One region of the Acidovorax sp. M2(2025) genome, then DNA from elsewhere that is predicted to be linked to it. Evidence: predicted binding sites of a transcription regulator. Region 1 holds the regulator's gene; the other holds the start of a gene.
The links. Region 1 encodes FNR, which switches genes on or off when oxygen is low (the NO sensors DNR and NnrR bind a similar motif). Its sites were predicted from a motif close to TTGATNNNNATCAA; they were not measured.
Positions count from the first base shown of each region.

Region 2: the regulator FNR is predicted to act here: its motif matches at 1,266-1,279, upstream of ACOYR3_RS15130 (type IV pili methyl-accepting chemotaxis transducer N-terminal domain-containing protein).

Region 1 is NZ_CP186262.1:2,079,714-2,083,115, forward strand. It holds gene ccoG (cytochrome c oxidase accessory protein CcoG) at 1-167, shown strand, start outside; gene ACOYR3_RS09655 (FixH family protein) at 240-521, shown strand; gene ACOYR3_RS09660 (hypothetical protein) at 575-868, shown strand; gene fnr (fumarate/nitrate reduction transcriptional regulator Fnr) at 998-1,720, opposite strand; gene hemN (oxygen-independent coproporphyrinogen III oxidase) at 1,906-3,288, shown strand; gene ACOYR3_RS09675 (sulfite exporter TauE/SafE family protein) at 3,294-3,402, shown strand, end outside.
Region 2 is NZ_CP186262.1:3,259,330-3,262,731, reverse strand. It holds gene moaA (GTP 3',8-cyclase MoaA) at 73-1,209, opposite strand; gene ACOYR3_RS15130 (type IV pili methyl-accepting chemotaxis transducer N-terminal domain-containing protein) at 1,396-2,241, shown strand; gene ACOYR3_RS15125 (hypothetical protein) at 2,198-2,923, opposite strand.

The sequences.
Region 1 (3,402 bases):
AGCCAGAAGTCGAGATCGGGCCTGCCGAGTCCCGCTGGGTCGCCGTGCGCCTTCAGGTGCCCTATGGCTCTGTGCCCCCAGGATCGCACGCCGTGCATTTCGACATCCAGGCCCTGGGTGCTGCAGACCACGTGTCGGAAAAGTCGGTCTTCCTGGTGCCGCGGTAGCGCACGCAGGCATACTGGTGCAAGGCGCTTGGTGCCTTGCACAGAACATTTCAATCTTGAAGGAGTGAGCCCATGTCTACCAGCACCGCACTTGGCGCTGCCGCACCCGCCACAGCACCGTGGTGGAAGTTTGGCCATGTCTGGCTGATCATTGCCGGCCCCGTCATCGTGATCATTGCCGGCTTCGTCACACTATGGCTTGCGCTGTCGCGTCCTGATCCCGTGGTGGCGGAAGACTATTACCGCCAAGGGGTGGAGATCAACAAGACGCTGTCCGAACCCAGCAAGAGCCTGGCTCCCGCCATGAAGGCCCGCAACCACGCAGCCACGCCTGTGCAGGACCAGCCTCGCTGAATTACACTGGCCTGGCGACTGGCTGCTTGTGCGTTTTTGCAGGAGACAAACCAATGTGGACGCAACGCCTGATGTGGATTGCCTGGCCCGCCTTTCTTATGGCGGCGGTGATGGAAATGCTGGTTTTTGCGCTGGTGGATCCGCAGGATCTGCACTGGTTCGGACAACCGCTGGCGCTCTCGCGGGAAGGGGTCTATACCCTGGCGTTTTTTGCGTTCTGGGGAATTGCCATGGTGTCCAGCGCGCTGACCACCCTGCTGGCGATGTCGCCTTTCGAACTCAATCGCTGCCCGGTGCCCGAGGGCGACCGTCCAGACGATTGCCGCAAAACGCCTTCCTGCCCCTGAGCGGGCGGGTGGGGTTACCGCCCCGCAGCTCCGTCAAAAAGACGGTGTGGCGCGGTGGATGCGCCTGGGATTGCAACGGCCAGTTGTGCCGCGCGATTTGGTCGCGCTGACTGCAGTGCCGCTAACGTGTCAGTGGCAGGCTTGCTGGTTGTTCACGATGCGCCTGAGCGCGTCGGTATTGAGGATGCGCACATGGCGCTGCTTGACCTCGACAGTCCCTTCTTCCACGAACTTTGAGAACGTGCGGCTCACCGTCTCCAGCTTGAGGCCCAGGTAGCTGCCGATCTCTTCCCGCGTCATGCGCAGCACTAGCTCGGACTGGGAAAAGCCACGGGCGTGCAGCCGCTGCACGAGGTTGAGAAGAAAGGCCGCCAGGCGTTCTTCGGCGCGCATGCTGCCCAGCAGCAGCATCACGCCGTGTTCGCGAACGATCTCTCGGCTCATGATCTTGTGCACGTGGTGCTGCAGGGCCGTGACCTCGCGGGAGAGTTCCTCGATGCGGTCAAACGGCATCACGCACACCTCGGCGTCTTCCAGTGCGACAGCGTCGCAGGTGTGGTGGTCATTGACAATCCCATCCAGGCCAATGATCTCGCCCGCCATCTGAAAGCCCGTCACCTGGTCGCGGCCATCTTCCGTCGCCACGCATGTCTTGAAGAAGCCTGTGCGGATCGCATAGAGCGAGGTAAACGACTCGCCGTTGCGGAACAGGGTGCCCCCGCGTTTCACCTTGCGCCGCACGGCAACCACTTCATCAATTCGCTGCAGTTGGTCCTCGCTCAATCCGACCGGCATGCACAGCTCGCGCAGGTTGCAGTTGGAGCAGGCGACTTTGATGGTGAGCGGATTCATAGACACAGGTGCTGATAAGAGTTTCGAGCATATCGTCGCGCATGCCCACGGGTGGTTCCAGAGGCCCTGGTAGCGACTGACATGCATCAAATTGTCGCTGTTCGCGTTATGTCATTGCTTGATTCAGGTCAAGGACGCTGGGTGCAGCTTACGGCACAGTGAAAAGGTACGCAAGGAATTTGCCCATGACCGCTGTTTCGCCCGACCTTCTGCGCCGTTTTGACGTGCCAGGGCCCCGCTATACCTCTTATCCAACGGCTGACCGCTTCGTGGAAGCTTTCGGACAGGACGACTACGCCCTCGCGCTGGAGCAACGGCGTCTGGGCTCCATGACGAAAGCGCTGCCGCTGTCGCTGTATGTGCACATACCGTTTTGCGAGTCGCTATGCTACTACTGCGCTTGTAACAAGATCATCACCAAACACCATGACAGGGCCGAGGTCTATCTCCGGTACCTGAGCCGCGAGGTGGATCTGCACACGGCCCGCTGCGGTACCGGCCAGGTGGTGAGCCAGCTGCACCTGGGCGGTGGCACGCCCACGTTCCTGTCGGATGATGGCCTGCGGGAACTGATGGCGATGCTCAAGCGGAGCTTCTCGCTGGCGCCCGGGGGGGAGTATTCGATCGAGGTCGATCCCCGTACCGTGGACGCGCAGCGGCTTGCCCTGCTGGCCGAGCTGGGCTTCAACCGGCTGAGTTTCGGTGTGCAGGATTTCGATCCCGAGGTGCAGAAGGCCGTGCACCGCATCCAGCCTGCCGAGCAGGTGTTCTCACTGGTCGAGTCGGCGCGGTCGCTGGGATTCGAGTCCGTCAACGTCGATCTGATCTACGGCTTGCCGCGCCAGACCCCCGAGTCGTTTGACCGCACGCTGGCCCAGGTCGCGCAACTGCGTCCGGACCGCATCGCCCTGTATGCCTACGCCCATCTGCCGGAGCGCTTCAAGCCCCAGCGGCGCATCGTCTCCGCCGAGCTGCCCACTGCCGCGGGGAAGGTCTCCATGCTGTCCCGCTCGCTGGATGCTTTCATGGACGCGGGCTACGTTTATGTGGGAATGGACCACTTTGCGCTGCCGGAAGATGCGCTGGCTGTTGCCAAGCGGCAGGGCCGCCTGCACCGCAACTTCCAGGGGTACAGCACCCAGCCCGACTGCGATCTGATCGGGTTGGGCGTGTCGGCCATCGGCCGGGTCGGCGCCACCTACAGCCAGAATGCCAAGACGCTCGACGAGTATTACGACCTGCTCAACCAAGGGCGCCTCCCCGTGGTTCGCGGACTGGCGCTCACCCGCGATGATCTGGTGCGGCGTGCGGTCATCATGGCATTGATGTGCCAGGGCGAGTTGCTGTTCGAACCCATGGAACAGGCGTGGCTCATCGATTTCCGCAGCTACTTCGGCCCCGAGCTGACGCAGTTGGAAACCATGGCCGAACAGGGGCTGGTGGCCATGCGCCCTGATGGGATCGAGGTGACGGCCATGGGCTGGTTCTTTGTGCGGGGGATCGCCATGGTGTTTGACCGCTATCTGCAGGCCGACCGCAACCGCGCCCGTTTTTCCCGCATCATCTGAGCCCCATGAACGCTACGACTGCCACCACCGCCCTGCTGATGGGACTCGTGGGCGGGTCCCACTGCCTGGCCATGTGTTCCGCACCCTGTGGTGCGTTGGTCGGGCAGGGCGGTG
Region 2 (3,402 bases), 1.2 Mb from region 1:
GTCCCCCTTCCCGCGCGCAGCGCGAGAGGAGGGGGAAGACGCCGAAGGCGACTCAGGGGGAGGTGTCACTTGCTATCCGCCGATGTAGCTCATCTCGACGCGGCGCACGCCGCGCGATTCGTCGGCCGGCAGGCTGCCCCGCAGCTCCGAATACCGGTCGCTGCGCTGCTGCCAGATGGGGGCGATGGCGGCGGCAATGGAGTCGTCGCTGGCGCCGCCGCGCAGCAGGGTGCGCAGGTCGTAGCCCTGCGTGGCAAACAGGCACAGGTACAGCTTGCCCTCGGTGGACAGGCGGGCGCGGTTGCAGTCGCGGCAGAAGGCCTGGGTCACGCTGCTGATCACGCCGATCTCGCCGAGCGCCGGGTCGTAGTGCCCCGCCGCGTTGGTGTAACCCCAGCGCTCGGCCGTTTCGCCGGGGCTGCTCGGGTCCAGCTGCACCAGGGGCAGTTCGGCGCGCAGGCGTTCGATGAGTTCGGCCGAGGGCAGCACCTCGTCCATGCGCCAGCCGTTGGTGGCGCCCACGTCCATGTATTCGATGAAGCGCAGCGTGGTGCCCGTGCCGCGGAAGTGCCGCGCCATGGGCAGGATCTCGTGCTCGTTGGTGCCGCGCTTGACCACCATGTTCACCTTGATCTGCGACAGCCCGGCTGCCTGTGCCGCCTCGATGCCGGCCAGCACGTCGGCCACCGGAAAGTCCACGTCGTTCATGCGGCGGAACACGGCGTCGTCCAGGCCGTCCAGGCTCACGGTCACGCGGTTCAGCCCCGCATCCTTGAGGGCCTGGGCCTTGCGCGCCAGCAGCGATCCGTTGGTGGTCAGCGTGAGGTCGGGCGCCACGCCGTCCACCGTACGCAGCTGGGCCAGTTGGGCCACCAGCTCTTCCAGGTTCTTGCGCAGCAGGGGCTCGCCGCCCGTGAGGCGGATCTTGCGCACGCCGTGCGCCAGGAAGAGCCGCGCCAGCCGCGTGATCTCCTCAAAGCTCAAGAGCGCGCCGTGCGGCAGGTAGGGGTAGTCCTTGTCGAACACTTCCTTGGGCATGCAGTAGTTGCAGCGGAAGTTGCAGCGGTCGGTGACGCTGATGCGCAGGTCGCGCAGCGGGCGGCCCAGGGTGTCGGCGAGCACACCGGTGGGCGCGGCGGCATGCGCGGGCACCTGCGCCGCCAGGGCGGCAAGGCGTTGGTCCACCAGGGGAATCACACGTTCGGACATGCCCCGGATTTTGCCGCATGGCCCCTTCCGGCAGGGACAAGACCCCATGGGGAAAGTTGATCGCGGTCAAGTTATGCGCAGCGGGAGCGGAAGGCCGCCGAGGGCGCAGGAGCGGCCTTTGACATGGCGCAGCCAGGGCCCGGTGCTGCGCCGCAACAATGGCGCACCTCGTTTCAGGAGAACAACATGCAGGAAATGCGCGACGTACCGGTGCTGGGCGCGACATGCCAGCGCCGCACGGCGGTGCAATGGGTGGCGGCCAGCGTGCTGCTGCCCACCTGGGCCACCGGCGCCCAGGCGCAAATGGGCTTGTCGGGGGCCATCAACTACGCCGGCTGGTTCCGGGCGCTGTCGCAGCGCATGGCCAAGGCCTACTGCCAGCAGTACCTGCAGGTGCTGCCCAGCGCGGCGGTGGACGTGATGGGCCTGGCGCGCAAGATGGTCCAGGTGGGCAGCACCGAGCTGGCCAAGGGCATGCAGTCCGGCCAGTGGCCCGCCGAAGTGGGGCGGCAGCTGCAAGAGGTGCAAAAGCAGTTTGCCCTGCTCAACCAGATGACGTCCACGCCCGCCACGGCAACGGCGGCGGTGGTGGCGGCGTCCGAGCAGGCCGACCGCACGCTGCTCATCGCCCAGGCGGTGACCGAAGCCATCGAGAAACTGGCGCAGGCGCCCAGTGCCCGCCTGGTGAGCCTGGCCGGCCGCCAGCGCATGCTGTCGCAGCGGCTGGCCAAGAACTACTTCCTCACCGCAGCCAAGGCGCAGTCCAAGATCGTGCAAGCCCAGCTGGCCGCCGATGCGGCCGACTTCCGCCAGGCGCTGCAGACCCTGGGTGCCACCCCCGTGTCCACCGCGGCCATCCGCAACGAGCTGGAACTGGCGGGATCGCAGTGGCTGTTCTTCGAATCGGCCCTGCGCCGCCCCGCCGACGAGCAGGGGCTGAGCGCCGTGGCCACCACCAGCGAGCGCCTGCTGACGGTGATGGACAAGCTCACCAGCCTGTACGAGGCGGCCCTGCGGGAAGTGCTGGGCTGACAGGCGGCTGGGCAAAGTCCGCCAGCCGGCAGTCGCGCCCCACCAGCACCAGGCGGGTGTCCAGCGCACCAAAGAAGCCTGCCGGCGGCGGCAGCGTCAGCTGCGCCAGGCGCTTGCGGGCGTCGATGCGCACCGCCGCCAGTTCGTGGTCGCGCGCCAGGGCCATCCACAGCCCGTGGGCGCCCGCTGACTGGCGTGCGCCGGTGATGAGGCTGCGGCCGGAGGCCAGCCACCAGCGGTAGATTGCCGACGCGATGCCCTGGCGGCGGTACCCATCCGCCACCCGGGTGTGGGGCGCGCGCAGGTGGCGGTCGGTGGCGCGGTCCACTTCGACCAGCCGGCTGAACACCGTGTATGCCACGATCCGCTGGAGCCGCGGGTCGATGGCGTACACAAAATACTCGCCGTCGGCCTCGCGCATGCGCAGCTCCAGGCCGTGCAGGGGCAAGGGCAGCGGGCGCATCGCATCGCGGGCGCGGTGGTTGGAGCGCAGGCGTTCGTGCAAGGCATCGAACTCGCGCTGGATGTCGCGGCCCGACAGGTCCACGTCGATGCGCAGTTCGGCCAGCAGGCCGCCCAGCGCACGCAGCCGGGCGCGCCAAGCGCTGGTGCCGTCCTGGCGCGGCGGCATGCCGGCCGTGCGGTGTGGAAGAAGGCCTGCGGGGCACACCCCGGCCGTCATGGTGCGTTCTCCGCGCTGGCGGTGCTGCAGCCGCTTGGCAACCCTGCGGCCCGTTGGCCGGCGCAGATGCGGAGGGAGCGGACCGGGCCAGGAGCCTCTGCGGGGTGAATGATGGCGCGGCCCGCGGGCGCGCAGGGGGCGGGCGGTATCTCGCCCGAAGGAAACGGGGGCATGGGCACTCCTGAAGTCGCGCCCTGGGGTCACCAAGGCGCAAGCTGGCGCTGGGCGAGGGCCCGGCGACAGGAGGTGCGCGAAAAAAGAATGCGGAGGGGAAGGGTGTCGCCGGGCTCAGGAATCTGCAGCGAGGGTGCAGACGGGGACGAGCGCGCGATCACCGGCCTGGAGTGCCTTCTGCCAGCGTCCGGCGCGGCGCGGCAGCGCGGTGGCTCTGGCGGGCGTGGCGGGGCTTGTAAACATCGGCGGCACAACCATCGGCGGCACTCTAGGCCGCCGGCCCGAGGGCGTCAAACCAATCCGCA